2 regions of the Streptomyces sp. NPDC012637 genome follow, and region 1 is predicted to be linked to the other one. Evidence: riboswitches for the same ligand, from Rfam matches in the RefSeq annotation. Region 1 holds a riboswitch; the other holds the start of a gene.
The links. Region 1 has a riboswitch for ZMP and ZTP ahead of glyA (serine hydroxymethyltransferase). Riboswitches for the same ligand answer to the same signal wherever they lie in the genome.

Region 1 (15,445 bases):
CCAGACACGCCGGGCCCCGTAGCCATCGGCGTCCTTGCGCTTGATGCTCAAAGCGCGTGGCCCTTGGGGTCGGCGCACATGTAGTAGTCCAGCCCGCCGTTGTTCCGACTCCAGCGTCGTCGCGATCTTGTCGTCGGACGTTCCGGCGAACGACATCTCCACCATGCGCTCGACGAGCGCGACGTGGTCCGGGGCGGGCGGATGCCGTTTGGATCCCAACCCGGCCGACCGACGTCTTTGAACGTGTGAATCACCTCCCACCCCCCGGCTCGCCGCCGGCGTCCCGCCGGCTGCCACCTGGGTTTCCGCCGACGCCTCGGAGGGGTCGGGGCGCGCCTTGGACTGCCGGGCGCAGACAGCCACCCGCACCGCGTCCCGATGCTCGGCTCCCACGGGCGAAGCGAAGGGGGGGCGAGGTCTCTCACCTGTTCTTTTCTGCCGTCGAAGCTCTACCGGTCAGCTATATGGAGAAAGTGATCCAGATGAACCAGCTCCACGCCCCGAACGCGAGCAGGAACCAGGAGACGGGGCGGCTGAGCTTCATGGTCCCGGTATCACCGGGAGGTCCGGCGGCCCTGCGGACGGGTGGACGAGCGGGGGCGAACAGCCCCGCGGGGTTCGGAAGGCGGTTCCGGGGATGTACGTTCTCGATCGTGTCCGCTTCGAAGATGACCGCGAAGGCCGCCCTGTCGGCGACCGCCGCCGCCGCGCTGCTCCCGCTTCTCGCCGCCGCCCCCGCGCACGCGGACGGCAAGCCCCCGCAGCCGCAGCCGCCCGCCCGGATGTCGAGCGTCGGCGGGGCGCTGCTGGCTCAGCCCGGCACCCAGGTGCGGCTCGGTCCGGGCGCCCCGGTGCTGCCGAAGGAGCTCAGCGCGCGCTCGTGGATCGTGGCGGACGCGGAGAGCGGGCAGGTCCTCGCCGCGCACAACGCGCACTGGCCGCTGGCCCCCGCCTCCACCCTCAAGATGCTGTTCGCGGACACCCTGCTGCCCAAGTTCCCCAAGACGCAGAACCACACGGTCCTGGCCCAGGACCTGACCGGCCTGGGCTCGGGATCCAGTCTGGTCGGCATCAAGGAGAAGCAGACCTACAGCGTCCACGACCTGTGGATGGGCGTCTTCCTGCGCTCCGGCAACGACGCCGTCCACGTCCTCACCGCCATGAACAACGGCAAGGACCGGACCGTCCAGGAGATGCAGCAGCGGGCGGTGGAGCTCCAGGCCCTGGACACCACGGTGAAGACCCCCGACGGCTACGACGAGCCGGGCCAGGTCTCCTCCGCGTACGACCTCACCCTCATCGCCCGCAGCGGCATGCAGAAGCCGGACTTCCGGGAGTACGCCGCGACCGCGCGCGCCAAGTTCCCCGGCGAGCAGAAGCCCGGGAAGAAGCGCGATACCTTCGAGATCCAGAACACCAACCGGCTGCTCACCGGCGACCTCGGCGTGCCCGCGTACCAGGGCATCGCGGGCGTCAAGAACGGCAACACCACGCACGCCGGCGCGACCTTCACCGGCGTAGCCGAGCGCAACGGCCGGGTGCTGCTCGTCACCGTCATGAACCCGTCGTCGAAGGAGCAGCACGCCGTCTACAAGGAGACCGCGCGGCTCCTCGACTGGGGCTTCGCGGCGTCCGGGAAGGTGACGCCCGTCGGCGAGCTGGTGCCGCCGAAGTCGGCCCGCACCAGTCCCGGGACGAGCGCGGGGACCAGCTCGAACGGCACGGAGCCCGCTCCCGGCAAGAACGCCCCCTCGGGTACCCAGCACGCGGCGGCCGTCGAGGAGAAGTCGGGCGGCGTGGGCATCGCGCTCGCCGTGGCGGGCGGTGTGCTGGTGCTGCTCGCGGGCGCGGTGTTCCTGGTCAACCGGCGCTGGCCACTGGCGGGTTCGGCCCGCCGTTCCCGTCCGGACACGGAGCCCGCTGGTCCGGTCGACGAGAGCGTGAATCCGTAGCCTGCCCGTCGTCCGCCGTGGCTTCCGCCGCCGTCTTGCCCGTGGCCGTCCAGGCGGCGCAGAACAGCAGCAGCTTCGCCGTGAAGTTGATCCACAGCAGCAGGGCCACCGGCACGCCGAACGCCCCGTACATCGACTTGGCGGCGACGCCCCTCATGTAGCCGCCGAGCAGCAGCTTCAGGAGCTCGAAGCCGATCGCGCCGAGCAGCGCCGCGATCACCAGGTCGCGGCGCCTCGGCTCGACGCCGGGCAGCAGCGTCAGGACGTACGACAGGATCAGGAAGTCGGCGACGACCGCCACCAGGATCGCGGCTGCCTCGATCAGCGCCCGGCCGGGGCCGGTGTGCTCGATGCCGAGCTGCTCGGCGCTCCAGCCGACGGCGGTGGAGCCGAGCCAGGACGCGGCGAGCGAGCACAGCATCACGCCGCCGAGGCCGAGCAGCACGATCGCGTCCTTGCCCTTGCGCAGGACCGGATTCTCGTCGTCGGGGCCGTCGAGGCCCCAGACCGCACGCAGGCACTCGCGCATCGAGCCGACCCAGCCAATGCCCATGAAGAGCAGCACGGCACCGGCGACCAGACCGATGGTGCCGGCGTTGGCGACGAGGCCGGCGATGTCGAGCTGGTCGGAGATGCCCGGGACCTGGTCGGCGATCTTGTCCTCGATCTTTCCGAGCTGTTCGTCGGAGAGCAGCGCGGCGCCCACCGCGGCGGCGACGGTGATCAGCGGGAAGAGCGCGAGGAAGCTGAGGAAGGTGATGGCGGCGGCGAGCCGGGCCCAGCGGACCTCGTCGAGCCGTTCGTAGGAGTGCCAGGCGTGCGTCTTCATCAGCCGCGTGACCCACGGCCCGACGACGGGGAGTTTGGTCAGCCAGTCCATGACGTACGCGCCTCTTCCTCGGCTACCTCGCGGGACGGGATCCGGAACACAAGGGTCCGGGTACCCCAGAATCGCAGACAGGTAGCAAGGACCATGCCCAGACCCAGTCCTGACACCGTGTCGGCACGGGCCGAGGTGAATCCGAGGCCGTGGTGCGAGACGAGGAGGCAGAGCAGCTGGACGACGGCTCCGGCGGCGTTCACGGCGAAGAAGACGGCGTACTCGCGCAGGGCGACGGCCCGGCGGCGGTAGGTGCCGAGGGCGTTGCCGACGTACGCCACCGTGCAGCCGGCCAGGAAGGAGACGGCCTTGGCCGTGATCGGGTCCTGGCCGAGGGGTCCGCGCAGCCAGAGGAAGAGGGCGAGGTCGGCGGCGTACGCGGCGAGCCCGGCGACGGCGAAGCCGAGCACCTCGCCGCCCAGTCGGCCGGTCGACTCGCTGCCCCGACGGCCGGTCGACTCCCTGCCCCGACGGCCGGTCGACTCCCTGCCGAGGCGGCCCGTCGACTCGGTGCCCGGACGGCCTCCGTCGTATCCGCGGCCTCCGTCGTACCCGCGGCTTCCGTCGTACCCGCGGCCTCCGTCGCACCCGCGGCCTCCGTCGTACCCGCGGCCTCCGTCGTACCCGCGGCCCCGGACGCGTCCGCAGGCTGCGACCGGTTCGCTGCCGCTCACAGGTCGGCGACCGCCATGCCGTACATCGCCGCCCACACCAGGCCGATGACGGCGAGCGGCCGGTCCCGCAGGATGACGTCCTCGGGTTCGCCGGCCGTGCCCCGGTCGGCGAAGACCGCGTACCGCAGCACCGCCAGGACGAAGGCGACCACGGAGAGCTGACGCCACGGCAGCAGCGAGCCGTTGGCGACGCCGCCGCTCTCCAGGGCCCACAGGCAGTAGCCGAGGACGGCGACCCCGGCCGCCAGCTGCCAGACGAAGCGGAGGTATCCGGCCGTGTACTGGGTGAGCAGTGCCCGGGTCGCGCCCCGGGCCTCCTCCATCTGTACGGCCTCCGAGTAGCGCTTGGCCGCCACCATGAACAGCGCGCCGAAGCCGGTGGTGATGAGGAACCAGCGCGACAGCGGGATGCCGAGCGCGATCCCGCCGACCATCGCCCGCATGAGGAAGCCGGTGGTGACGACGGTGAGGTCGACGACGAGGACGTGCTTGAGGCGGACGCAGTAGGCGAGTTGCATCGCCAGGTACGCGGCGAGGAGCAGGGCCGTCATCGCGTTGCACAGCGCGGCGGCGGCGACCGCCGCGCCGAGCCCGAGGACCGTGCCCGTCGCGTACGCGAGGGGGACGGGGACGAGGCCGGCGGCCACCGGGCGGTTCCGTTTGACGGGGTGGGCGCGGTCGGCGGTGGCGTCGCGGGCGTCGTTGACCAGGTAGACGGCGGAGGCGGCGGCCGTGAACAGGGCGAAGACCAGGCCGAGTCGGGCGGCGCTGTGCCAGGAGGCGAGCTGCCCGGCGGCGACGGGCGCGGCGACGACGAGGGTGTTCTTGACCCACTGGCGGGGCCGGGCGGTGCGTACGAGGCCTGCCGCGAGGGCGAGCGCCCCGGGCCGTGCGGCGGGCCGGGCGGGTGCGGCGTCGGGTGGGTCGAGCAGGGCGGTGCCGATGGCGGGGGCGGGCGAGGGGGCGGGTGCGACGGCGGAGACGGACGTGGAGACAGCCGTGTGTACGGCCGCGTTGACGGCCGCGTTGACGGCCGTGCCGCCCGCCGTGGGGACAGTCGACGAGACGGCTGTGGAGGTGGACGCGACCGGTTCAGCCACGGGTGCCTCCCGGTGGGGTCGCGCGCAGCCAGTCGCGGCCGGCCGCGGCCGTGGCCGCACCGAGGAGCGCGCCCGCGGCGACGTCGCTCGGGTAGTGGACACCGACGACCAGCCGCGAGAGGCACATCGCCACGGCGGCCGGGACGGCGACGTGCCTGAGCGGCGGGTGCAGGGCGGTGAAGGCGACGGCCGCTGCGGCGGCCGAGCTCGCGTGCGAGCTGGGGAAGGAGTGCCGCCCGGCGGTGCGGACCAGCGGCGCGTACCGCTCGGGGCGCGGCCTGGGGCGCCGTACCACCCGCTTGACGCCCATGCTGGCCAGGTGTGCTGCCCCGACCAGGGCGGAGCCGCGCAGCCAGGCCGCCCGGCGCGCCGGGTCGAGCGCGGCGGCGGTGGCTCCGGCGGCGAGCCAGAGTGCGGCGTGCTCGCCGCTGTACGAGAGGCCGCGGGCGAGCCCGGCCACGGCGGGCCACCGCCCGGCGCCGCGCACCACGGCCAGCACGCGCCGGTCGGCAGCGCCCCCGCGCGGGAGCCAGGATGCGGACTGTGCCGGGTCGGCGACCTCGGGCACGCCCCGGGGCGCGGATCGCACCGAGTCGGTGGCCTCGGGCACTCCCCGGGGAGCGGACCGCGCCGGATCGGCGGCCTTGGGCACACCCCGGGGAGCGGACCGCACCGAGTCGGTGGCCTCGGGCACTCCCCGGGGAGCGGACCGCGCCGGATCGGCGGCCTCGGGCACACCCCGGGGAGCGGACCGCACCGAGTCGGTGGCCTCGGGCACTCCCCGGGGAGCGGTCCGCGCCGGATCGGCGGCCTTGGGCACACCCGAAGACTCGGACCGCACCAGGTCAGTGACCTTAGGCACGGTCCAGGACGCGGATCGCGTCAGGTCAGTGGCCTGGCGTACGCCCCAAGACGCGGTCCGCGCCAGGTCGGTGGCCTCGGGAACGCCCCGGGGCACGGTCCGCGCCAGGTCCCCGCAGGGGTCCGTCCCGGCGCCGGTGGCCCCGGGTGCGGCCCACTCCCCGTTTCGCATGTCTCTCGCCCGCCTCCCCGGTGCGCCGTCAACCACGGGCGACTCTGACGCCCGGAAGCGGCCTTCGGCACGGCACGCTTTCCTGACACTCGTTTAATCACCCATTTCGACGAACCGCCCACCAATCCCGGCATAAGCGACACTCCCGGCTATACGGTCGCTCCATGGCAGCCGAGACCGACTTCGAGACGGGCGTCGACACCCACGTCGACTCCGCCCTCGACACCGACGTCGACATCGACATCGACATCGACACCCTCACCGGCTGGGGCCGCACCGCCCCCACCCACGCGCGCGTGATCCGCCCGCGTACGTACGACGAGGCCGCGGCCGCCGTCCGTGCGTGCGGCGCCCGCGGGTCTATCGCGCGCGGCCTCGGCCGGGCCTACGGGGACGCCGCCCAGAACGCCGGCGGGTCCGTGCTCGACATGACCGCGCTCGCCCGGATCCGCGCCGTCGACGCCGAGGCCGGGCTCGTGGTCTGCGACGCCGGGGTGAGCCTGCACCACCTGATGGAGGTGCTGCTGCCGCTCGGCTGGTTCGTGCCGGTCACCCCCGGCACCCGCTACGTCACCGTCGGCGGCGCCGTCGGCGCCGACATCCACGGCAAGAACCACCACGTCTCCGGCTCCTTCTCCCGTCACGTCGTCTCCCTCGACCTGCTCACGGCCGACGGCAGGGTCCACACCGTCGCCCCCGGCACCCCGCTCTTCGACGCCACCGCCGGCGGCATGGGTCTGACCGGTGTGATCCTCTCCGTCACGCTCCGGCTGCTGCCCGTCGAGACGTCGCTGATGTCCGTCGACACCGAACGGGCCACCGACCTCGACGACCTGATGGCCCGGCTGACCGCCACGGACCACCGCTACCGCTACTCCGTCGCATGGATCGACCTGCTCGCGCGCGGCGCCTCGACCGGCCGCGCCGTCCTCACCCGCGGCGACCACGCCCCGTACGACGCGCTGCCGGTACGCGCCCGGCGCGCCCGCCGCGCGCCCCTGGACTTCCGGCCCGGGCAGCTGCCCCCCGCGCCCGCGTACGTCCCCGAGGGGCTGCTCGGCCGGACCACGGTCGGCCTGTTCAACGAGCTCTGGTACCGCAAGGCGCCGCGCCGCTCCACGGGCCGGCTCCAGCGGCTCTCCTCCTTCTTCCATCCGCTCGACGGGGTGCCGCACTGGAACCGGGTCTACGGGCGCGGCGGCTTCGTGCAGTACCAGTTCGTCGTCGGGGACGGGCAGGAGGAGACGCTGCGCCGGGTCGTGCGGCGGATCGCGACCCGAGGGTGTCCGTCCTTCCTCGCCGTCCTCAAGCGCTTCGGCGAGGCCGATCCCGGCTGGCTCTCCTTCCCGCTGCCCGGCTGGACCCTGGCGCTCGACATCCCGGCCTCACTCAGCGGTCTCGGCGCCTTCCTCGACGAGCTGGACGAGGAGGTCGTCGCGGCCGGCGGGCGGGTCTACCTCGCCAAGGACTCGCGGCTGCGGCCCGAGCTGCTCGCGGCGATGTACCCGAGGCTCGCCGACTTCCGCGAGCTGCGCGCCGCCCTCGACCCGCACTCGGTGTTCATGTCGGACCTCGCCCGCCGACTCGACCTCTGATCCCGGTCGTCCCCGCCGACTCGCCCTCTGCCCCCGGTCGCCCCCCGCCGTCCCTCCCCGCCTCTCCTGTCCCTCCCCACCTCTCCCTCTCCTGTCCCTCCCTCGCTCTCTTCCGCCCCGCCCGTTCTGTGCCTCCACCCCCGTCCGGCTCCCCCCTCCCCAGTCCCGCTCCTCCCTCCCCCGTCCCGCTCCCTCCCTCCCCCGTCCCGCTCCCTCCCTGGAGGCTGAACGCCATGAAGGACGCCTTCGGCGCACCCCAGTCCCTGCTCGTTCTCGGCGGCACCTCCGAGATCGGCCTCGCCACCGCTCGTCGGCTGATCACCCGCCGTACCCGTACGGTGTGGCTGGCCGGCCGGCCCTCGCCCGCCCTCACCGCCGCGGCGGACTCGCTGCGCGCGCTCGGCGCGGACGTGCGCACCGTCCCGTTCGACGCGCTGGACACCGAGTCGCACGAGGAACGGCTCGGCAAGATCTTCACCGAGGGCGACGTCGACATGGTGCTGCTCGCCTTCGGCGTCCTCGGTGACCAGGTGCGCGACGAGTCCGACCCGCTCGCTGCCGTACGGGTCGCCCAGACGAACTACACCGGCGCCGTCTCGGCCGGTCTGGTCTGTGCCCAGGCCCTGCAGGCCCAGGGCCACGGCTCGCTGGTGGTGCTGTCGTCGGTGGCCGGCGAGCGGGCCCGGCGGGCGAACTTCATCTACGGCTCGTCGAAGGCCGGTCTCGACGCCTTCGCGCAGGGGCTCGGGGACGCGATGCACGGCACGGGCGTGCACGTGATGGTGGTCAGGCCCGGGTTCGTCCGCACCCGGATGACCGCGGGCCGCGAGGAGGCGCCGCTCGCGACCACGCCGGAGGCCGTCGCGACGGCGATCGAGCTGGGGCTGCGGCGCCGCTCGGAGACGGTGTGGGTGCCGGGCGCGCTGCGCGTGGTGATGTCGGCGCTGCGGCACGTGCCGCGACCGCTGTTCCGGCGCCTGCCGGTATGACCCCGCCGGCGGGGTCTGCGTGCGGGCGCGGGTCGGGGTCCCGGCTCAGACCGCCGGCGAGGTGGCCGGCGCGTCGACCGGGCTGCTGCCCTGCGCCGGTACCGCCATGATGGTCCGGCCGCTGCCGAACTCGTAGTCGCACAGCTTGCGCCACACCTCGTCCGCACCCTGCTCGTACAGCGCGAAGGACCGGCAGGTCCACCGCGCCTCGTAGCCGGAGAGCTCCTCGAAGGCGCGGTCCATCGCCTCCTCGGCGATGCCGTGGGCGACGGTGACGTGCGGGTGGTACGGGAACTGCAGCTCGCGCGGGACGGGGCCGGCCGCGTCGCGGATCCGCTGCTGGAGCCGGTCGCAGCCGGCGGCGCCCTCGACGAGCTTCACGAAGACGACCGGGGAGAGCGGCCGGAAGGTGCCGGTGCCGTCGAGTCGCATGGTGAAGGGGTCGCTGAGCGCGGCGATGCCGGCGAGGTGCGCCTCGATCTCCGGCAGTCGCTCCTCGTCCACCTCGGTCGGCGGGAGCAGGGTGACGTGGGTCGGGATGCCGTGCGCGGCGGGATCCCCGAAGCCCGCGCGCCGCTCCTGGAGCAGGCTGCCGTGAGGCTCCGGGACCGCGATCGAAACGCCGAGCGTTACGGTCCCCACGTCGTTCTCCTCCGTCGTCCGTCGTCCGTCGTGCGTGGAAATGTGTGTGGTGGTGCAGCGCCAGTGTGCGGCCTGCACCACCGTTTCGGCCAGAGTCCTCGGACTCGGTGCCCGGCTCAGTGCTTGGCGGGCAGGAAACCGATCCGCTCGTAGGTCTGCGCCAGCGTCTCGGCGGCGACCGCACGGGCCTTCTCCGCGCCCTTGGCCAGCACGGAGTCCAACGTCTCCGGGTCGTCCAGGTACTCCTGGGTGCGGGTCCGGAACGGCGTGACGAAGTCCACCATGACCTCGGCCAGGTCGGTCTTCAGGGCGCCGTACATCTTGCCCTCGTAGCTCTTCTCCAGGTCGGCGACCGACGTGTCGGTGAGCACGGACAGGATGGTGAGCAGGTTGGAGACGCCGGCCTTGTTCTCCGGGTCGAAGCGGATGACCGTGTCGGTGTCGGTGACCGCGCTCTTGACCTTCTTCGCGGTGGTCTTCGGCTCGTCGAGGAGGTTGATCAGACCCTTGGGGGTGGACGCCGACTTGCTCATCTTGACCGACGGGTCCTGCAGGTCGTAGATCTTGGCCGTCTCCTTGAGGATGTACGGCGCCGGGATCGTGAAGGTCTCTCCGAAGCGGCCGTTGAAGCGCTCCGCGAGGTCGCGGGTCAGCTCGATGTGCTGGCGCTGGTCCTCGCCGACCGGGACCTGGTGGGCCTGGTACAGCAGGATGTCGGCGACCTGGAGGATCGGGTACGTGAAGAGGCCGACGGTGGCGCGGTCGGCGCCCTGCTTCGCGGACTTGTCCTTGAACTGGGTCATGCGGGAGGCCTCGCCGAAGCCGGTGAGGCAGTTCATGACCCAGCCGAGCTGGGCGTGCTCGGGCACGTGGCTCTGGACGAAGAGGGTGCAGCGCTCCGGGTCGAGGCCGGCGGCGAGCAGCTGGGCGGCGGCGAGCCGGGTGTTGGCGCGCAGCTCGGCCGGGTCCTGCGGGACCGTGATCGCGTGCAGGTCCACGACCATGTAGAAGGCGTCGTGGGACTCCTGCAGCGCGACCCACTGACGGACGGCGCCGAGGTAGTTGCCGAGGTGGAACGAGCCTGCGGTGGGCTGGATTCCGGAGAGCACACGAGGTCGATCAGAGGCCATGCTCATCATTCTCTCAGGTGTGGGAACCGATCCCGGACTGCCGGTGTATCAGAGATGTGAGGACGAGGGAGGGGACCCGGGAGGGGGGCCGAGTCGTCGTCGACGAGGGGGCCGTGATCGCACGGGTGCGCGCCGGAGAGCCGGAGGCGTACGCGGAGCTGGTCCGCGCCCACACCGGGGTCGCGCTGCGGGCCGCGGTGGCCTGCGGGGCGGGCGCGGACGCCGAGGACGTGGTGCAGCAGGCGTTCTTCAAGGCGTATCGCTCGCTGGGCGCCTTCAGGGACGGGGCGGCGTTCCGGCCGTGGCTGCTCACCATCGTGGCCAATGAGACGAGGAACACACTGCGCTCGGCGGGTCGGCAGCGGGCGGTGGCCGGGCGGGAGGCGGAGCTGCTCGCGGGCGAGCCGCTGATACCGGAGGGCGCGGACCCGGCGGTGGCGCTGGAGGAGGACGAGCGGCGCAGACGGCTGCTCGCGGCGCTCGACGCGCTGGGCGAGGAGCAGCGCGCGGTGGTGGTGCACCGCTATCTGCTGGAGCTGGACGAGGCGGAGACGGCCGAGGCGCTCGGCTGGCCGCGCGGGACGGTGAAGTCCCGGCTGAGCCGGGCGCTGAAGAGGCTGGGGACGGCGCTGAAGGGAGGTGAGGAGCATGGCTGACCCGGAGAAGGGCCTGGAGGACCTGGGGAAGGGCTTGGCGGAGGACCTGGAGACGGACCTGGAGGAGGAGCTGCGGGAGCTCGGACGGGCGCTGAGGGTGCCCGACGTGGACGGGCCGACGATGGCCGAACGGGTGCTGGCCCAGCTCCTGGCCGAGCGGGTGCCGACACCGGTGCCGCCGCCCGCGCCGCCGCCAGGCCGGTGGGGATGGCTGCGCCGTTGGTGGAGGGCGCTGGTGGCCTCGTTCTCGGGGCTGCTCATGGTCGTGGTGCTCACCCCTCCGGTGCGGGCCACGGTCGTGGAGTGGCTCGGCTTCGGCGGGGTCGCGGTGCGGTACGAGCCGGGGGCGCCGCCGGCGCCCGGCTCGGCGGCCGGGGTGCCGGGCTGCCCGGATCCGGTGCCGCTCGCGGAGGCGGGGCGCAGGGCGGGCTTCACGCCGCTGATACCCGGGGCGCTCGGGGAGCCGGACGCGGTGACGGTGACGGGCGTCCCGCCGCGGGGCGTGGTCGGCCTGTGCTGGCGGACGGCGGAGGGCGGCGCGGTCCGGCTGGACGAGTTCCCGGCGCGGCTCGACGTCGGCTTCGGCAAGCAGGTGCGGGTGCCGCCGGAGTGGGTGGCACTGCCGGACGGCGCGGAGGCGTACTGGTTCGCCCGGCCGCACCTGCTGACCTTCCCCATGACGGACTCCTCCGGCTCCGGCTGGGCCCCCTCGGTCCGCCCGGCGGGCCCCACGCTGCTGTGGACGAGGAGCGGGGGCACGCTCACCCTCCGCCTGGAGGGAGTGGCCGACCGGGCGGAGGCGATACGGATCGCAGCGTCCGCCCGGTAGGGGCCGGTGGCCGAGGCCGGCCGCCGGGAGGCCAGGGTCAGGTCGGGAGGCCCGGGTCGGGCCGGGAGGGCCCGGTCCGATGGAAAGCCCCGGTCAGGTCGGGAGGGCCGGGTCCAGACCGGGAGGCCCAGTCCGGTCGGGAGGCCCGGTCCGGTCGGGAGGCCGGGTTCAGACGGGGAGGCCGGGGGCCGGGAAGGCGGCCATCAGCTCGGCGACCTCCGCGCGGACCACGGCGAGGGCCTCCTCGTCGCCCTTGCCGGCGGCGGTGACACCGCGGTCGATCCAGTCGGCGACCTGGGGCATGTGGGAGACGTCCAGGCCGCGGGAGGTGAGGGAGGGGGTGCCGATGCGGACGCCGGAGGGGTCGAAGGGCTTTCGGGGGTCGTAGGGAACGGTGTTGTAGTTGACGACGATCCCCGCCCGGTCGAGGGCCTTCGCGGCGACCTTGCCGGGGACCTCCTTGGGGGTGAGGTCCATGAGGATCAGGTGGTTGTCGGTGCCGCCGGAGACCAGGTCGAAGCCGCGGGCGAGCAGGGCCTCGGCGAGGGCCTTGGCGTTGGCGACGACGGCGTGGGCGTAGTCGCGGAAGGAGGGCTGGGCCGCCTCGCGCAGGGCGACGGCGATGGCGGCGGTGGTCTGGTTGTGCGGGCCGCCCTGGAGACCGGGGAAGACGGCCTTGTCGAGGGCCTTGGCGTGCTGTTCGCGGGACATCAGCATGGCGCCGCGCGGGCCGCGGAGGGTCTTGTGGGTGGTCGTGGAGATCACGTCCACGTGCGGGACGGGCGACGGGTGGGCGCCGCCGGCGATCAGGCCGGCGATGTGGGCGACATCGGCGACGAGCACGGCGCCGGCCTCGCGGGCGATCTCGCCGAAGGCGGCGAAGTCGATGGTGCGGGGCAGCGCGGTGCCGCCGCAGAAGATGACCTTCGGGCGTTCGGCGAGGGCGAGTTCGCGGACCTGGTCGAAGTCGATGAGCCCGGTGTCCTGGCGTACGCCGTACTGGACGCCGCGGAACCAGGTGCCGGTGGCGGAGACGCCCCAGCCGTGGGTGAGGTGGCCGCCCATGGGCAGGGCCATGCCCATCACGGTGTCGCCGGGCTCGGCGAAGGCGAGGTAGACGGCGAGGTTGGCCGGGGAGCCGGAGTAGGGCTGGACGTTGGCGTGGTCGACGCCGAAGAGGGCCTTGGCGCGCTCGATGGCCAGGCTCTCGACCTGGTCGATGTTCTGCTGGCCCTCGTAGTAGCGACGGCCCGGGTAGCCCTCGCTGTACTTGTTCTGCAGGACGGTGCCGGAGGCCTCGAGGACGGCGGCGGAGACGTAGTTCTCGCTCGGGATGAGCCGCAGCGTCTCGGCCTGGAGCCGCTCCTCGGCGCCGACGAGGGCGGCGAGCTCGGGGTCGGCGGCGGAGAGGGCCGGGTGGTGGCCGGGGAGTTCGGCGTGCTGGGCGGGAAGGTTCATGGCGTTCGTTCCTCCGGGCAGGAGGTCCCGGTGCGGGTGCCGCACGGCGCCACACGGGACCTGACGGTTCCGTGATGCCCAGGCGAGCGGCACCTCGTGTGGTCTGCCGCGCACGGCTCCCCCGGGGTCGTTTCCCCGTACGCCAGTCGCCGTGCGTGTTTCCAGACTAGCGGGCGCGCCGTCACGGCAGGTTTCCCGGTCCGGCATGTGAGCGACGATAAGAAAAGGGAGCCACACCCGCCCCAGCCGCAGGACGAACGGAGATCCCGTGTCGAAGACGCAAGACGAGATCGCTGCCGCGGACGCGCACAGCGCCCACAACTACCACCCGCTGCCCCTGGTCGTCGCCTCCGCCGAGGGGGCGTGGATGACCGATGTCGAGGGGCGCCGCTTCCTCGACATGCTCGCCGGCTACTCGGCTCTCAACTTCGGTCATGGCAACCGGCGTCTGCTCGACGCCGCGCGGGCGCAGCTGGAGCGGGTGACGCTCACCTCGCGGGCCTTCCACCACGACCGGTTCGGGGAGTTCTGCACGCGCCTCGCCGAGCTGTGCGGCAAGGAGATGGTGCTGCCGATGAACACGGGCGCGGAGGCCGTGGAGACGGCGGTGAAGACCGCGCGGAAGTGGGGCTACGAGGTGAAGGGCGTGCCGGACGGGCACGCGAAGATCGTGGTCGCGGCGAACAACTTCCACGGCCGGACGACGACGATCGTCAGCTTCTCCACGGACCACGAGGCGCGCGACCACTACGGCCCGTACACGCCGGGCTTCGAGATCGTGCCGTACGGCGACCTGACGGCACTGGAGACGGCGGTCACGGAGAACACGGTGGCCGTGCTCCTGGAGCCGATCCAGGGCGAGGCGGGTGTCCTCGTCCCGCCGCCCGGCTATCTGCGCGGGGTGCGGGAGCTGACGGCACGGCGGAACGTGCTGTTCATGGCGGACGAGATCCAGTCGGGCCTCGGCCGAACGGGCAGGACCTTCGCGTGCGAGCACGAGGACGTGGTGCCCGACGTCTACATCCTCGGCAAGGCGCTGGGCGGCGGCGTGGTGCCGGTGTCGGCGGTGGTCGCCGACCGGGACGTCCTCGGGGTGTTCCGGCCGGGCGAGCACGGCTCGACGTTCGGCGGCAATCCGCTGGCCTGTGCGGTGGCCCTGGAGGTGATCGCGATGCTGCGGACGGGCGAGTACCAGCAGCGGGCGGCGGAGCTGGGCGAGCACCTGCACGCGGAACTGAAGCTGCTGGTGGGCGGCGGCGCGGTGGAGGAGGTGCGCGGGCGGGGCCTGTGGGCGGGCGTCGACATCGCGCCCTCGAAGGGCACGGGCCGGCAGATCTCGGAGCGGCTGATGGAGCGGGGCGTGCTGGTGAAGGACACCCACGGGTCCACGATCCGGATCGCTCCGCCGCTGGTGATCTCCAAGGAGGATCTGGACTGGGGACTCGAGCAGTTGCGGGCGGTGCTGACGGAGGAGTGATCCCGTAGGGGCCAGGAGCTAGGGGCTAGGAGCTCCGACGGGGAGGACGCGGCCTCCGGAGGGGGAGCGCCCGGGCCGCGTCCTCCGCGGTGCCTCGCTCATGGAGGACGCCGCCACGCCCGGACGCCACCACGTCCACCACGCCCGGGCGTCGTCACGTCCACCACGCCCGGGCGCCGCCACGCCCAAACACCGTCACGTCCGGACACCGTCACGTCCGGACGCCGCCACGCCCCGACGCCGTCACGTCCCGACGCCACCACAGCCGGACGCCGCCCCCACTTCCGGACGCCTCCGCCCTCCGGCCCCGGCCCCTCCCCCGTCGGTCGTCGGTCGTCGGTCGGCGGTCGACGGTCGACGGCCGACGGGGCCGGCGCTGGATCCCCGGGGTCCGGTTCGTGGTCAACTCCACCCGTTGACACGGCAGTTGGTCTAGGCCAATGTTGCGGCCATGTCGAGACCCCGTCTGCGCCGTGCCCTGCGCGGTGCGCTCGCCGCACTCGTCCCCTTCGCCCTGCTCGGCGCGTTCTCCGGCTCCGCGCATGCCGCCCCGCGGGCCGCGTGGCCCGAGCCCGTGCCGGTCGTCTCCCGTGTCGAGACTGCCGACCCGGTCGTCTTCATCACCCTTGACGACGGCTGGAACCACGACCCGGGCGCCGCGAAGCTGCTGCTCGACCGCAGGGTGCCCGCCTCGCTGTTCCTGCTGCCGGGCGCGTACTCGTACGACTCCGGCTACTTCCACGGCCTGCTCGACCAGGGCCGCTCCCGGGTCGAGAACCACACCGTCGGCCACCCGGACCTCACCGCGCTCGACGCCGCCGGGCAGAAGGCCGAGGTCTGCGGGGCGCGCGAGGCGCACCTCGCCGAGTTCGGGGACGGGCCGCGGCTGCTGCGCCCGCCGTACGGCGCGTACGACGCGACGACCCGGACGACCGCGCGCGCCTGCGGGGCGAAGGCCCTGGTGACGTGGACGTACGACCTGACCACCTGGGGTGCCGATCCCGTCCCGATGCCCCGGCTGAAGGCGGGC
Region 2 (15,445 bases), on a different contig from region 1:
AGGCTGAAGAACGTCGGCTCGGCGCGCCTGCACCGGCCGGCGGCCGGGGAGGACGAGAAGTGGTCGAATCTGGCGCCGGTGCTGTCGACCAAGACGATCGACTGGGACCTGATCGGCCGGCAGTACGACCAGATCGTGAAGTACACCACCGTCCTGTGCCTGGGCACCGCCGAGGCCGAGCAGGTCCTGCGGCGCTTCATCCACGGCGGGCCCAAGCATTCCACCTACCGGGCGATCGAGGAACTCGGGCGGGCGGTGCGTACGGCGTTCATCTGCGACTACCTCGCCGACGCCGAGCTGCGCCGCGAGATCGACGACGGGCTCCAGGTCGTGGAGAACTGGAACTCTGCCGACCACGGCCTGTTCCACGGCAAGGACGGCGACCTGACCGGCTCCGACAAGGAGGCCCAGGAGATCTCCATGCTCGCCCTGCACCTGCTCCAGTCCGCGCTGGTGCATGCCGACACCCTGCTCGTCCAGGACATCCTGAGCGAGGAGAAGTGGCAGAAGCGGCTCACCGACGCCGACCGGCGGGCCCTCCCCGTTGTTCTGGACCCACGTGAACCCCTACGGCCGGTTCGAGCTGGATATGAACTCCCACCTCGACCTCTCCGCCGCGTCGCCCATGGTGCCCGGCTCCCGCACTGCGCCCGAGGCACAAGCAACCCGTTCGGCCGCGTACGGGGCGACGGGGTCGGCATCCGTGGAGGCCCGTACCTGCGGCGTCGCCGATGGGCGGCCGGATCGCTGACCGGGGGGCGCGGGGTCTGGCGCCCTCCCGTACGGGTGCCGAAGGACAGCCCCGCGCAAATGTCGGCCGCGTACCGCAGACGACCGGGCACGTCACGCTCGTTCAGGGCGACGGCCAGGTCTGCGGTGAGGCCCCCGGGCGCGGCGGGCTGTAGTCGGGGCGGAGCCGTCCGGAGTCTGCGGCTGCGACGCTCTCGGCGACTTGACTGGCAGATAGTTAGCCGCCATATGACTTCCCATGAGTGACGAGGATGCGAACCCCGGCGCTGCACCCACGCTCGAACAGGCGCGGAAGCAGATCGCACGGTACGGGCTTGAGGCCGACCCGCAGGCGGTGCTTGTCGCGGTGCGCTGCGATCAGAGGCTGTCCGGTGGGCCATGGATGACCCACCGGACGCACCGTAGGCGGGTCGGGGTCGTGTCAGCCCTTGGGCATGAAGGGGGCCGCGTAGCGGTCGCCGAAGGCGCCGTTCGGCAGGATCTCCTTGATCCGGGCGAGGTCGTGGCCGGTGAGCGTGACGCCGGTGGCGCCGATGTTCTCCGCCAGGCGTTCGGGGCTGCGCGTGCCGGGGATGGGGGCGATGTCGTCGCCCTGCGCGAGCAGCCAGGCAAGGGCGAGCTGGGCGGTGGTGATTCCCTCGGAAGCGGCGAGCTCGGTGAGGGCGGCGACGGCTTGGACGTTCGCGTCGAAGTTCTCGCCCTGCCAGCGCGGGTCGAGGCGGCGCCAGTCGTCCGCGGTGTATTGGCCGGCCGGCTTCATCGCTCCGGTGAGGAACCTGCGTCCCAGCGGCGCATAAGGCACGAACCCGATCCCGAGCTCGCGCACGACCGGCAGGACGGTGTCCTCGACGTGCCGCTCGAAGACGGAGTACTCGGTCTGCAGGACCGAGACCGGCTGCACGGCGTGGGCGCGGCGGATGGTCTCGGGGCCGGCCTCGGACAGACCCAAGTAGCGGACCTTGCCCGCATCGATCAGCTCCTTCACCGTCCCGGCGACCTCCTCGATCGGCACGTCCGGGTCGACGCGGTGCTGGTAGAGGACGTCGATGTGATCGGTGCCGAGGTAGCGCAGGCTGTTGTCGGCGACCTTGCGGATGTTGTCGGGCCGGCTGTTGAGACCGCCGGGGTTGGCGAGGTCGTAGCCGAACTTGGTGGCCAGCACCACCTCGTCGCGGAAGCCCTTGACGGCCTCACCGAGCAGCCGCTCGTTCGATCCGGTGCCGCCGCCGTAGACCTCGGCGGTGTCGAACAGAGTCACCCCCAGGTCGAACGCGCGGCGGATGGTGGTGATGTTCTCCTCGCGGTTGCTGGGGCCGTAGAACATCGTCATCCCCATCGTGCCCAGCCCCAGGGCGGAAGTGGTCAGGCCCTGGCGGCCGAGGACACGCGTGTGCATGGTCATCCGTGGTGCCTTCCGGATGTCTTCGTCGATTGACGTGATGGTGTCGGGCAGTGGTCAGTGGGAGGGGTAGTGGACCTGGGTGAGCTGCTCGGAGACCGACCACAGTCGACGGGCGACGTCCAGGTCCTGGGCGGCCTTGTCGGGCTGGACGACGGCGGGGTGGCCCCGGTACTCGCCGAAGCCGTCCGGGCCGATGAACTGGCCGCCCTTCACCCCGGGTGCGGTGGCCGCGTAGAGCTGGTTCCAGGCTCCCTTCTCGACGGGCTGGGCCATCAGCGGATTGGCGATCTTGGAGAAGAAGAACCGCAGGAAGCCGGTCGGGCCGCTGGACTGCAGGTTGGTGCTGGCGTAGCCCGGATGGGCCAGGACGCTGGTCACCGTCGATCCGGCTGCGCGCAGCCGCCGGTCGAGTTCCAGGCCGAACAGGGTGTTGGCGAGCTTGGACTGGGAGTAGTAGGCGCGCGGGGCGTAGCCGCGTTCGCCGTGCAGGTCGTCGAAGAAGATGGTGCCGCCGCGGTGCTCGACGGAGCTGACCGTCACCACGCGGGCGTCGCGGCCCTGGGCGGCGGACTTGTCCAGACGGCCAAGCAGCAGGCCGGTGAGCGCGAAGTGGCCGAGGTGGTTGGTGGCGAACTGCAGCTCGTAGCCCTGCGGCGTGAGCCGGTGCGGGGGCCACATGACGCCCGCGTTGTTCACCAGGACGTCCACCGGAAGGCCGTCGTCGAGGATCTCCTGTGCGAAGGCGGTCACCGAGCCCAGGTCGGACAGGTCCAGCAGGCGCAGCTCGACGCTCGCCCGCGGCTGCTCGGCCAGGAGCCGCTCCACGGCGGCGATGCCGCGACTACGGTCCCGGGCGGTCATCACGACGTGGGCGCCGTGGCGGGCCAGCTCGCGGGCCGTCTGGAAACCCAGACCGCTGTTGGCCCCGGTCACGACAGCCGTCCGGCCCTTCTGGCCGGGAACGCGGGCGCTGGTCCATTTGGTCATGGGATGAAGCTCCTCAGCAGTGCTCGACGGCTGCAAAGCGCCGTCTACGTGCGAAAACACCGGCCCGGGAGGGGGTCTCCCAGCCGCTGTCTCCCAGCCTGCTGCAGGCACGAAGAGGTATCCACGGTGCGTTTATCGTCGGTCCGGCAGTACGTGGATAACCGGAGGCGGACGTACCAAGCTGGTGATGTCAGCGACTGCGAGCCGGCCCCGCCCCGATCTGCTCGCAGTGCCCGCCGTACCGCCAGGGAGCACTGAACATGACCGACCGCCGAGAGCTGGGCCGCTTCCTGCGCGCCCGCCGCGAGGCCCTGCGCCCCGCCGACGTCGGTCTCGTCCCCGGCGGACGGCGCCGCACCCCCGGCCTGCGCCGCGAGGAAGTGGCCATGCTGGCGAACATCTCCACCGACTACTACGAACGCCTCGAACAGGCGCGCGGAGTCAACCCCTCCGAAGCCCTGATCGGCGCCCTCGCCCGCGCCCTGCGCCTGTCCACCGACGAACGCGACCACCTCTACGCCGTCGCCGGCTACCAGCCCCCACAACACCACGCTGCCGACGGCTACGCCGACCCCGGGCTGATGCACATCGTCGACGCCCTCACCGACACCCCCGCGCAGATTGTCGACGAGCTCGGCACGGTGATCGTGCAGAACGCCGCGGCCGTCGCCCTGCTGGGACCGCTGGCCAACCGTCCGGGCCGGGAGGGCAACGGCGCCTGGCTCTGGTTCACTCACCCCAGAGGCCGCAGTTTGTACCCGCAGGAGGACCACGCATCACTCGGCCGCGTCATCGTTGCCGACCTGCGCGCGGCCGTCTTCCGCCACGGCCCCCACCCGGCGGGCGAGCAACTCGTCAACGACCTGCTCGAGCGCAGCGAGGAGTTCTCCGCCATCTGGGAACTGGGCGAGGTCGCCACCGTCCGCTCCGCCCGCAAGACCCTCCTCCACCCGCACGTCGGCCGTCTCGACCTGCAGTGCGACGTCGTCCTGAGCCCCAGCACCGGCAACCGCCTCTTCCTCTACCGGCCCCAGCCCGGCACCGACGCCGCCGAACGCCTGGAATTCCTCCGCGTCCTCGGCCACCAGACCTTCACCACCTGACACCACCCGCCCAGCCCAGCCCAACCCGCCCAGGCCCCGTACGTGCGCCGACGGGGGCCCGGAATGCGCCCAAGGCGGCGGTTCGGACTCCATCGCACCCGCGAGCAGGAGCGTCCGTCAGCCTCGGCGGCCGCCACCCGACCCGCCCTTGATCACCTGAGCAGGAGGATCCCGTGTCACAACCACAGGAGCCCGACCAGCGGCACGAGAGCGCAGAAGATGACGCGCACATCATGCGCGGCATCGCTCGCCGGATGACCCCGCCGGTCGGAGCAGCCTTCACCAGTCACCTGCTCTACACCCTGGGCCTCATGCGGATCGTCGGCGAGGTCGAGGGGGCAGCCGCCGTCGACCGCGCCGGCACCGGAAAGATCCACCGCAGCGGACAAGCCCGCGCCGACGACACGATCGCCTACTTCCAGCACTGGATCCGGCACGGTGCGGCAAGCCCGCAGGCCGCCGCCTCGATCGACCGGGTCCAGCGCATGCACGTGCACTACGCCCGCAGCTACCCCTTCTCCCAAGAAACGTACGTTCACGGCATCGCACTGTTCACTCTTCTGTTCGACGAGATCCTCGCCCTCGCCGACATCAACGCCTTTACCGACAGGGAGAAAGCCGCTCAGGTCCAGCACTGGCGCGCCATCGGCGCCCGTATGAACATCCGCGACCTGCCCACCACCTGGACCGGCATGCAGCAGGCTCTCCGCGACTACGAACAATCCCCCCAGTGGTACCGCCCAACCCCCGCCGGACGACGCAGCGCCGAAGCCCTCGTCCGCCAGTTCAACCACCGCTGGCTGCCCCGCACCCTGCACCGGCTCGGCCGTGCCGTCCTGCTCTCCCTCCACCACGACCACGTCCTTGCCGTCATCGGGCAGGACCCACCGCCCGCCTACCTGGTCCGTCTGACCCGCCGTGCGCTCCGCATCGCGTACGCAGCGCAGACACGGCTCGCAACCCGTTGACGAAGGTCATGCCGCCTCACCTGGTGTCCGCGCAACGTCACAGTCCCGCGCCGGTCGAGCGTGCCCAAGGCCGCGACCAGCTCGCTGACGAGACGACCAACGCACTGGCTACTGCTGGCCATCGACAAGCTCGCCGACGAGGGCTTCGACGCCCCGAGGTCGACACCCTCTTCCGGAGGTCAACGAGGGGGCTGGCCTGGCTGCCGTTCCCAATCCGGCCCAGGTTGCCCGACTGCTTGTGGCAGTTGCTCAGCAGCGCGGGCGCGGCCCTCATGGGGAGGCGTTCTTCGTCGGCGTGGCACCGGACGGTCGTCTGTTCCGGAACCGAGCTGGCAACTACGTGGACCCGGCGGCCTATGGCATGACGTAGGCGCGGGCATGGGGGAGTACGTACTGACACGCATGGCGCTCGCTTCTTCCGAGCCGGCCAAGCGGCCCTACGATCTCCGGCACGCAGGCATCTCGTTCTGGTGGTACTCCGGGCTTGACCCGGCCGAATGCGCTCGCCGCGCGGGCCAGAGCATCGAGGTCCTGTTCCGTCACTGCGCCACGTTCCTGGACGGCGTCCGGGAGCAGGCCAACCGCCTCATCGAGCAGTCCATGGAGGAGTGGGGCCGCGTCAGCCGGGGCGAGGCGCCTGACGGGCGAAAGCCCAGGTCAGGCGCCTCTTTTTGTGCCCCTAGAAGAAGCCGAGCTTCTTCGGCGAGTACGACACCAGCAGATTCTTCGTCTGCTGGTAGTGCTCCAGCATCATCTTGTGGGTCTCTCGGCCGATGCCCGACTGCTTGTAGCCTCCGAAAGCACTGTGCGCCGGATACGCGTGGTAACAGTTCGTCCAGACCCGGCCCGCCTGGATCGCGCGGCCCGCGCGGTAGGCCGTGGTGGTGTCGCGGGTCCAGACGCCGGCGCCGAGGCCGTAGAGGGTGTCGTTGGCCGTGCGGACGGCGTCGTCGAAGTCGGTGAAGGACGTGACGGCGACGACGGGGCCGAAGATCTCCTCCTGGAAGACCCGCATGCGGTTGTCGCCCTCGAAGATCGTGGGCTGGACGTAGAAGCCACCCGCCAGGTCGCCTCCGTGCTCCACGCGCTGACCGCCCGTCAGGATCTTGGCGCCCTCCTGCTGGCCGATCTCCAGATAGGAGAGGATCTTGCCGAGCTGGTCGGCGGAGGCCTGGGCGCCGATCATGGTGTCGGTGTCCAGCGGGTGGCCGGGGACGATGGCCTCCGTGCGGGCGATCGCCGCCTCCAGGAAGTCGTGGTAGTGGCCGCGCTGGACGAGGGCGCGGGAGGGGCAGGTGCAGACCTCGCCCTGGTTGAGGGCGAACATCGTGAAGCCTTCGAGAGCCTTGTCGCGGAAGTCGTCGTCCGCCGCCGACACGTCGTCGAAGAAGATGTTCGGCGACTTGCCGCCCAGCTCCAGGGTGACCGGCTTCAGGTTCTGCGCCGCGTACCCCATGATCAGCCGGCCCGTCGTCGTCTCGCCCGTGAAGGCGATCTTCGCGACCCGCGGCGAGGAGGCGAGCGGCTTGCCGGCCTCCTCGCCGAAGCCGTTGACGATGTTGACCACCCCGGGCGGCAGCAGGTCGGCCACCAGGCTCATCCAGAAGTGGACGGAGACCGGGGTCTGTTCGGCCGGCTTCAGGACGACCGCGTTGCCCGCCGCCAGCGCCGGCGCCAGCTTCCAGACGGCCATCAGGATCGGGAAGTTCCACGGGATGATCTGCGCCACCACACCCAGAGGCTCGTGGAAGTGGTACGCGACGGTGTCCTCGTCGATCTCGCTGAGCGCACCCTCCTGGGCGCGCAGGGCGCCCGCGAAGTAGCGGAAGTGGTCGATGGCGAGCGGGATGTCGGCGGCCAGCGTCTCGCGTACCGGCTTGCCGTTCTCCCAGCTCTCGGCGACCGCCAGCGCCTCCAGCGAGGCCTCCATCCGGTCCGCGATCCGCAGCAGGACCCCGGCGCGCTCCGCCGGCGCCGTGCGGCCCCAGGCCGGCGCCGCCGCGTGTGCCGCGTCGAGCGCGCGCTCCACGTCCTCCGCCGTGCCACGGGCCACCTCCGCGAACGGACGGCCGTCGACCGGGCTCGGGTTCTGGAAGTACCGCCCGCGTGCCGGGGCGACGTACTCACCGCCGATCCAGTGGTCGTAGCGGCTCGCGTACGACATGAGCGAACCCTCGGTGCCGGGTGCGGCGTAACGGGTCATGGGCAGGGCCTCCCTCGGACCGCGCCGGCCGTCCCTGGCCGGCGTTCACCGCCGATGGTGCGCGGCCTGACGTTGCAACCCCGTTGCACCCACGCCCAGTTCGGCGTCCAGCGCCTCCAGCCGGGCCCGGACCGCCGGGGCCTGAGCGACCGGCACGGCCGAGGCGAGCGCCCGCCACACCGTCACGTCGTCCTCGCCCCACGTGCTGTACGCCCAGTCGGCGAGCAGTCCCGGATCGCCCCGGTCCACCAGCGCCGCCCGCAGTCGCCCCGCGAGCCGCTCCCTCAGCCGTACGACCCCGGGCGCCCGCGAACCGGGCAGCAGCGGCCCCGCGTAGTCCGCGAGCGCCGTCGCCACGGCACCCGAGGAGAGCCGCCGGTCCACCGTCGCGAAGTCCGCGTCCACCGCCGCCGTCAGCCGGTACGGTCGGGACGCCAGCAGCTCGGGGCCGAGCAGCCCGCGCAGCCGTGACAGCTCCGCCCGCAGGGTGACCGGCGTGACCGACTCGTCCTCGTACAGCAGCGTCAGCAACTCGTCGCCGCCCACGCCCTCCGGCCGGTGCGCGAGGACCACCAGGATCTCGCTGTGCCGCCGGCTCAGTCGCAGCCGCCGTCCCGCCGTGTGCAGCAGCGCCTCGTCGCGGCCGAGGGCCGAGAGCCGCGGCCTGCCGGGCGCCGCGGCGGGGGAGACCAGCGCGAGCTGCGACTCGGCGGCCCGCGCCACCGCCTGCACGAACGCCAGGCTGTGCGGATGCGCGAGCCCGTCACCGCCCGTGATGTCGACCGCCCCGAGCAGCCGCCCGTTGTGCGGGTCGTGCACCGGCGCCGCGGCGCACGTCCAGCGCTGCACCGGCCGCCGGAAGTGCTCGGCGGCACAGACCTGCACCGGCCGGTCGACGGCGATTGCGGTGCCCGGCGCGTTCGTCCCGGCCGCCGTCTCCGACCAGCGGGAACCGGCCACGAAGTTCATCGCGCGGGCCTTCCGCAGCGTTCCAGGATGGCCCTCCACCCACAACATCCGCCCGCCTGCGTCGCACACCGCGAGCAGATGCTCCCCGTCCCGCGCGTAAGCCCCCATCAGCTCCCGGATCATCGGCATCGCCGCAGCGAGCGGATGGGCCTCCCGCTGCCCCGCGAGTTCCTCCTCGTCCAGTTCGACCGGTGCCGCGCCGTCCGGGCTCACGAGTGCCCGCGCGGAACGCCGCCAGGACTCGGCGACCAACGGCCGGACGGGCGGGGGCACCGGCGGGAGCGCGTCTCGGGCGCCGCCGCGCGGCCCCAGCCCGGAGCTGCCGGTTAGCCCGGAGCTGCCGGATGGTTCGGAGCTTCCGGATCGGCCGGAGCTGTCGGATCGCCCGGACCCTGCAGACGCCCCGGGCCCTCCCGGCCCGCCGGGCTCTCTTGACCTGCCGGACCTTTCCGACTGTCCGGGCCCTTCCGACCGTGCGGGCCGCGCGGGCCGTTCCGATCTTTCCGGCACCTCGAAGTCCCCGGCCGTGGCTGTCTTGGCCCCAGAGGTTCCGGCCCCAGACATCCCGGCCCGGGCTGTCCCGGCCCGGGCTGTTCCTGCCCCTGCTGCTCCTGCCTCCCCGGACCACCGGCCCTGCCCGCCCGTTTCGGACTGCGCTGCCGGCAGCGCCGCTGCCGCGGTGAACTCCTCGTGCGCCCGCCGCACGGCCGCCGCCGTCCCAGGCGTCCCTGCGGCGCCCGCCGTCGCCGCCAACGCATCGCTCAACTCGGCCTCCCCGGCGGGCTCGCCCGCCTCGTCCGCCCTCGTCCGCGCTCTCCGCCTTCGTGGACGCCGTCGTGGACGTCATCGTGGTGCGCGCACGGCCCGCCGACAAGCGCCCGGACGGGCACGCATATGCGACCTGACCGGTTACCCGCCCCGTGACCGTCACGTAGAGTGGGGCCCGGGCCGTGACTGGCGCTAGAGGTGGATCACCACCAGGGAGCGGCCCGGCGGACGCGCACACCCCGCGCGACCGTGCCGCTGCCGTGCGCCTGGGCGATCAACCGGTCATCGACGACGCTCAGGAGTGGCCCATGTCCACCAGCACCGCACGCCTCATGGACGGCACCGCGCTCGCCCGCCGCACGGTCGAGGAGACCGCCGCGCGCGCCGCCGAGATCACCCGCCGCACCGGCACCACGCCCTGCCTCGCGACCGTCCTCGTCGGCGCCGACCCCGCCTCCGTGACGTACGTGAAGATGAAGCAGAACCGCTGCGCGAAGGCCGGAATCCGCTCCAAGCACGTCGAGCTGCCCGCCGAGACGACGACCGAGGAGCTCGTGGCGACGATCACCGCGCTCTCCGAGGACCCCGAGGTGCACGGCATCCTGCTCCAGCACCCGGTCGGCCCGCACATCGACGAGCGCGCCGCCTTCGAGGCCATCGCCCCGGAGAAGGACGTCGACGGCGTCACGATGGCCTCCTTCGCCGCCATGGGCTTCGGTCTGCCCGGCTTCGTCTCCTGCACGCCCGGCGGCATCATGCGGCTGCTCGACGCGTACGACGTCGACCTCACCGGCAAGCGCGCCGTGGTCGTCGGCCGCAGCGCCATCCTCGGCAAGCCGGCCGGCCTGCTGCTCCTCGGCCGCGACGCGACCGTCACCTACTGCCACTCCCGCACCACCGACCTGTCCGCGGCCGTCCGCGAGGCCGACGTCCTGGTCGCCGCCGTCGGCAAGCCGAACTTCATCAAGGGCGAGGACATCAAGCCCGGCGCCGTCGTGATCGACGCGGGCTACAACCCGGGCAACGTCGGCGACGTCGACTTCGACAGCGCCGCCGAGCGCGCCTCTCTCATCACGCCCGTCCCCGGCGGCGTCGGCCCCATGACCATCGCCGTCCTCCTCGCCCAGACCGTCGACGCGGCCGAGCGTCAGCTCGGTCTGTAGGCACGAGCGGGACCGGGAGCGTCAGGGAATGCGGACGACCGTGGAACCCGAACGCGTACGCGCCGCGGGACCGGCCGCGGATCCCGCGCCCGTACGCGCCGCGGAACCGGTCCCGGAACCCGCACTCGTACGAGCCGCGGGATTGTCACGGTTCTGTACGAGCGAGGCCCAACTCACCGGTATCGCTCGCGACATGACCGACGGCGGGTGACCCTGGTTCCCATGCTCCACCCGCCGGCGGAATCCCCGTCCCGCGACGCCCGGCCACCGAGACGGCCGGGCGTCGTCGTCCTGCCCGTCGCCGCGCTCGCCGCGATCCTCGCCCTGTCCTTCGCCGTCACGGCCCGCGGCGGCGCCGGCGACGGCGGGCCGAACGCCATGCCCTCCGCCCCGGCCGTGCCGGGCGCCGGCCTGTCCGCGGGCACCACCTCCGGCCCGTCCGCCGGAGCTCCCTCCGACACGGCGTCCGGAGCACCCGGACAGCGGCCCGCCGCCCAGGGCGAGAGCAGGTCACCGCTGCCCGCACAGTCGAAGCGCCCCACCACTCGGCGCACGGCCGACCGCGACCGGCGCGAACCGACCGCCCCGCACCCGCCGGCCGCCGCCCCGACCGCCTCCGGCACCACGAGCCCCCGGCCGCGCGGCGACGCCACGCGGCGTACGCCACCGGCCCCCGTCCCCAGCCTGTACGACGGACTGCGCGTCGGCGACTGCTTCGACATCGACCGCGACGCGCCCGGCACCGTCGTCCGCCGGACCTGCGGCACGCCGCACGACGCCGAACTCGTCGCCCGGCTCCGCCTCACCGGCACGTACGCCGACGACGGCGCCGTACGGGACGCGGCCGCCGCCCTGTGCCGGGAGCCACTGCGGATCAAGGCCGTGGGACAGCCGCTCGGGACCCGCTGGTCCACCTTCGTCCAGTACCCGTACCGCACCAGCTACCTGCTCGGCGAGACCACCGTCGCCTGCAGCCTGGCCGCCCCCACCGGGTCGGCCAGACTCACCGCGCCGCTGCAGTGACCCGCCGCTAGAGCGCGGTGCGCGCCAGCCAGTGGTGCAGCAGGGCGCGGTCACCCGTCACCGACAGCCGGTCGCCCTCCGGTGCCGCCCGCCCGGACACCACCAGCATCAGGTCCGCCACCGGTCCCGACACGACGAGGTGCGCACACGCCCGGCCGCTGGTCCGCGCGGGCGAGCCGCCTCGCGCGGGCCCCGAACTCGACCACTTCGTCGCCGTACACGCTTCGGCCCGCCGCGCCCGCGACACACCGGCCTTCCGTGCCCGCCTGCTGTCCTGGGTGGCAGCCGACCGCGACCCGAGGATGCGCCGCTACTGGCACCTCGTGGCCGAGGCGGGCAGCGACCCGTTCACCCTGGGCGCACCGCACATGTGGCTGACGGACGCGCTCCAGGCTTCCCTCCGGCGCGGGTGAGCGGACGGGAGAGCGGACGGGCGGACGTCCGCCCCACTCCCTTCGTTGCCCACGCCGCCGGAGCTCCTCGTAGGCCTGCGCCGCCGGAGCTCCCCGTAGGCCTGCGCCGCCCCGCAGCCGCTATCGCCCCCGTCCCCCCGGCCACTCGTATCGCCCACCGGGTGTGCCCGCGCCGCCGGAGCCTCCCGGCCCTACGCCTCCTCCGTGACCACCAGCCCGGCCAGCGCCGCCGCCGGATCCTGGTCCGCCGGGCCCGCCGGGGCCCAGGTGTCGTGTTCCTTGCGGTAGGGCCACCAGCGGCCGTCAGGGCCGAGGCGGAGCTGGGCGTCCGTGCCGACGACGGTCCAGCGGGCCGGGCCAGACGGGTGGAGGGTGGGGCGTTCGGTCTCGTCCCAGGCCTCCGCCAGTCGGGTCTCGGCGCGGCGCAGGACCTCGGGGCTCGGGTGCCGCTCCTCCTCCAGGACCGCCAGAGCGGCCGGGCCCCCGAGGCGCCAGGCGCGTACCGCGAGTTCGAGCTCGGTCCGCTCGCGCCCCGAGCCCTTGGCGAGTCGTGCCGCGATCCACGGTGCGGGGCCGGCCGCGGCGAGCCGTACCGCGTCCTGAGCGGCCGTCAACGGCGGCTCGCCGAGCGGGACGACGCCGGACAGCAGCAGCCGGGCGCGGGCCGCAGCGTCCGCCGCCAGGAACTCCAGGGCCGTCGGATCCAGCCCCGGCTCCGGGTCGGTCTCGGTGTCCAACGAAGGCGGCTCGCCCGGGGCGGCGGGCGGCACCGGCGGGGCGGGCAGCGGCGGAAGGATGCACCGCGCCGCGAATGCCTCGTCCGCCGACACGCCCGACGGCCGTCGACCGGCGACCGCCCCCGGGTTCCCCGACGGCTCCGAAACGCGCGCCGCGCTCCGCTCCTGCAGTGCCTCGATCACGGCCCGTTCACCACGCCCGCGCATCAGCAGCAGCACGAACGGATCCTCGTCGAGGAGCCGCGCGACCTGGTGGCACAGCGCCGCCGTGTGCGGGCAGTGGTCCCAGGCCTCGCAGCCGCACTCCGGCTCCAGGTCGCCGATGCCCGGAAGCAGTTCGAGGCCGGCCGCCGCCGCGTCCTCGACCAGGTGCGGCGGCATCTCGCGGTCGAGCAGGGCCGCGATGTGCCCCGCGCTGTCGGCGGCAAGACCGATCAGCCGGTCCCACTCCGCCTCGGACAGCTCCTGCAGCAGCACATCACTCCGGTACGCCGTGCCGTCCCGGTCCTTCACCACCGCCGTGATCCGGCCCGGCCGCACCGACACCGCGCCGACCGCACCGGCCCGGGCGTGTCGCCGTCCCCGCTTCACCTGCTCTCCGTCGAGCGCCGTGTCCTCCAGTGCCTGCAGCCACGCCCGGCCCCACCAGGTACGGGCGAACGCCCCGCCTCCCACGGGCGGCAGTGCCGCGAAGGTCCGTTCCTCGCTGATCGCGTCTTCCTTCCTCGTCCGGGCGGAACGCCGGTTCTCGTGACCGCGCTGGTGATCGTTCCCGCGACGGTTCCGGTGACTGCTTTCCCGACCGTCCTCGCGGCCGTCTACGGGACCGTCCTCGCGACCGGCTTCCCGGCCGTTCTCGTTTCCGTGCGCGGTCATCGTGTCTCGTCCTCCCCACGCAGCCGCACCAGTTCGGCCAGCTCGGCGTCGGTGAGCTCCGTCAGGGCCGCCTCGCCGGAGCCGAGTACCGAGTCGGCGAGCGCCTGCTTGCGATCCAGCATGTCCGCGATCCGGTCCTCGATCGTGCCCTCGGCGACGAGCCGGTGGACCTGCACCGGCTGGGTCTGCCCGATCCGGTACGCGCGGTCAGTCGCCTGCGCCTCCACGGCCGGGTTCCACCAGCGGTCGTAGTGCACGACATGACCGGCCCGCGTCAGGTTGAGGCCCGTACCCGCCGCCTTCAGGGACAGCAGGAAGACGGGTACCTCGCCGTCCTGGAAGCGGGCGACCATCGCCTCCCGCTCGGCGACCGGCGTGCCGCCGTGCAGGAACTGGGTCGGCACGCCACGCGCCGCTAGATGCCGTTCCAGCAGGCGTGCCATCCCCACGTACTGGGTGAAGACGAGGACGCTCGAATCCTCCGCCAGGATCGTGTCGAGGAGTTCGTCGAGCAGCTCCAGCTTGCCCGAGCGCCCTTCGACGCGCGGCCGGTCCTCCTTCAGGTACTGCGCCGGATGGTTGCAGATCTGCTTGAGTCCGGTGAGCAGCTTGACGACCAGGCCGCGCCGCTCCATCCCGTCCGCCTCGGCGATCGCGGTCAGGGTCTCGCGCACCACCGCCTCGTACAGTCCCGCCTGCTCCTTGGTGAGGGAGACGGCGTGGTCGGTCTCCGTCTTCGGCGGCAGCTCGGGTGCGATGCCAGGGTCGGACTTGCGCCGCCGCAGCAGGAACGGCCGGACCAGCGCGGCGAGTCGGGCCGCCGCGGCCGGATCGCCGCCGCCCTCGACGGCGGAGGCATAGCGCGCACGGAACGAGCCGAGCCCGCCGAGCAGACTCGGGGTCGTCCAGTCGAGGATCGCCCACAGCTCGGAGAGGTTGTTCTCCACGGGCGTGCCGGAGAGCGCCACGCGGGCCTTGCCGCCGATCGTGCGCAGCGCGCGGGCGGTCGCCGAGTACGGGTTCTTGACGTGCTGCGCCTCGTCCGCGACGACCAGTCCCCACGGCTCGGCGGCCAGCCGTGCCGCGTCGAGCCGCATCGTGCCGTACGTGGTGAGGACGAAGCCGTCGTCGGCGAGCCCGTCCAGCGTGCGCGCCGCGCCGTGGAAGCGCCGCACGGGCGTGCCGGGCGCGAACTTCTCGATCTCCCGCTGCCAGTTGCCCATCAGCGAGGTGGGGCAGACCACCAGGGTCGGCCCCACCGTGTCCGGGTCGGACCGCCGGTGCAGATGGAGCGCGATGAGGGTGATCGTCTTGCCGAGGCCCATGTCGTCGGCGAGGCAGCCGCCGAGCCCGAGCGAGGTCATCCGGTGCAGCCAGCCGAGGCCGCGCAGCTGGTAGTCGCGCAGCGTCGCCGCCAGCGCGGCAGGCTGGCCGACCTCCGGCTCGCCGCCCTCCGGATCGGCGAGCCGGGCGCGCAGCCGTTCCATCCAGCCGGTCGCCCGGACCTCCACCTGCCGGCCGTCGACCTCGGTGGTGCCGCTCAGTACGGCGCCGAGCGCGTCGACCGGGCTCAGCTTGCGGTTCTGGTGCGTGCGGGCGTTGCGTACCTCCTCGGGATCGACCAGCACCCACTGGTCGCGCAGCCGCACCAGTGGCCGGCCGGCCTCGGCGAGCCGGTCGAGTTCCGCGCGGGTGAGTTCCTGGTCGCCGATCGCGTAACGCCAGTTGAAGGCGAGCAGGCTGTCGGCGGCGAGGAAGGACGGCAGGGCGTCGCCCCGGCCTCCCCGGTTTCCCTGCCCGTCTTCCTCGTCCTCATGGCCCGTGGCGGGACCGTCGGGCGGTCCGATCACGGCGGTCGCCGTGAGCCGGTGGGCGAGTTCGCGCGGCCAGTGGACGCGGACGCCGGTGGCCGCGAGGGCGCGGGCGGCGGGGCCGAGGAGCTCGGCGATCTCCTCGTCGGCCAGGTCCACGGCGTCGGGCACGGCCGAGGTGAGCAGCGGCGAGAGCGCGGGCCAGGCGCGCGCAGCCCGGCGCAGCGCGAGCAGCGCGTCCATCCGGGCCCGCGACCCGAAGGCACCGTCGG

Region 2: another riboswitch for ZMP and ZTP. It lies ahead of ACFY8W_RS01300 (tetrahydrofolate dehydrogenase/cyclohydrolase catalytic domain-containing protein); the one in region 1 lies ahead of glyA (serine hydroxymethyltransferase).

What each region holds. Positions count from the first base shown of each region.
Region 1 is NZ_JBIBDS010000002.1:322,771-338,215, forward strand. Features, by position in the region: gene ACFY8W_RS09565 (D-alanyl-D-alanine carboxypeptidase family protein) at 654-1,952, shown strand; gene ACFY8W_RS09570 (YhjD/YihY/BrkB family envelope integrity protein) at 1,861-2,832, opposite strand; gene ACFY8W_RS09575 (GtrA family protein) at 2,820-3,254, opposite strand; gene ACFY8W_RS09580 (decaprenyl-phosphate phosphoribosyltransferase) at 3,503-4,438, opposite strand; gene ACFY8W_RS09585 (phosphatase PAP2 family protein) at 4,599-5,174, opposite strand; gene ACFY8W_RS09590 (FAD-binding protein) at 5,804-7,234, shown strand; gene ACFY8W_RS09595 (decaprenylphospho-beta-D-erythro-pentofuranosid-2-ulose 2-reductase) at 7,468-8,223, shown strand; gene ACFY8W_RS09600 (2'-5' RNA ligase family protein) at 8,269-8,865, opposite strand; gene trpS (tryptophan--tRNA ligase) at 8,982-9,995, opposite strand; gene ACFY8W_RS09610 (sigma-70 family RNA polymerase sigma factor) at 10,052-10,651, shown strand; gene ACFY8W_RS09615 (hypothetical protein) at 10,644-11,480, shown strand; gene glyA (serine hydroxymethyltransferase) at 11,649-12,938, opposite strand; ZMP/ZTP riboswitch at 13,008-13,098, opposite strand; gene rocD (ornithine--oxo-acid transaminase) at 13,207-14,415, shown strand; gene ACFY8W_RS09630 (polysaccharide deacetylase family protein) at 14,867-15,445, shown strand, end outside.
Region 2 is NZ_JBIBDS010000001.1:259,976-275,420, reverse strand. Features, by position in the region: gene ACFY8W_RS01335 (Tn3 family transposase) at 1-996, shown strand, start outside; gene ACFY8W_RS01330 (aldo/keto reductase) at 1,172-2,146, opposite strand; gene ACFY8W_RS01325 (oxidoreductase) at 2,207-3,139, opposite strand; gene ACFY8W_RS01320 (helix-turn-helix domain-containing protein) at 3,400-4,242, shown strand; gene ACFY8W_RS01315 (hypothetical protein) at 4,416-5,210, shown strand; gene ACFY8W_RS01310 (aldehyde dehydrogenase family protein) at 5,890-7,413, opposite strand; gene ACFY8W_RS01305 (GAF domain-containing protein) at 7,459-8,655, opposite strand; ZMP/ZTP riboswitch at 9,323-9,429, shown strand; gene ACFY8W_RS01300 (tetrahydrofolate dehydrogenase/cyclohydrolase catalytic domain-containing protein) at 9,459-10,313, shown strand; gene ACFY8W_RS01295 (hypothetical protein) at 10,536-11,336, shown strand; gene ACFY8W_RS01290 (hypothetical protein) at 11,344-11,583, opposite strand; gene ACFY8W_RS01285 (hypothetical protein) at 11,615-11,749, shown strand; gene ACFY8W_RS01280 (SWF or SNF family helicase) at 11,941-13,362, opposite strand; gene ACFY8W_RS01275 (SNF2-related protein) at 13,359-15,445, opposite strand, start outside.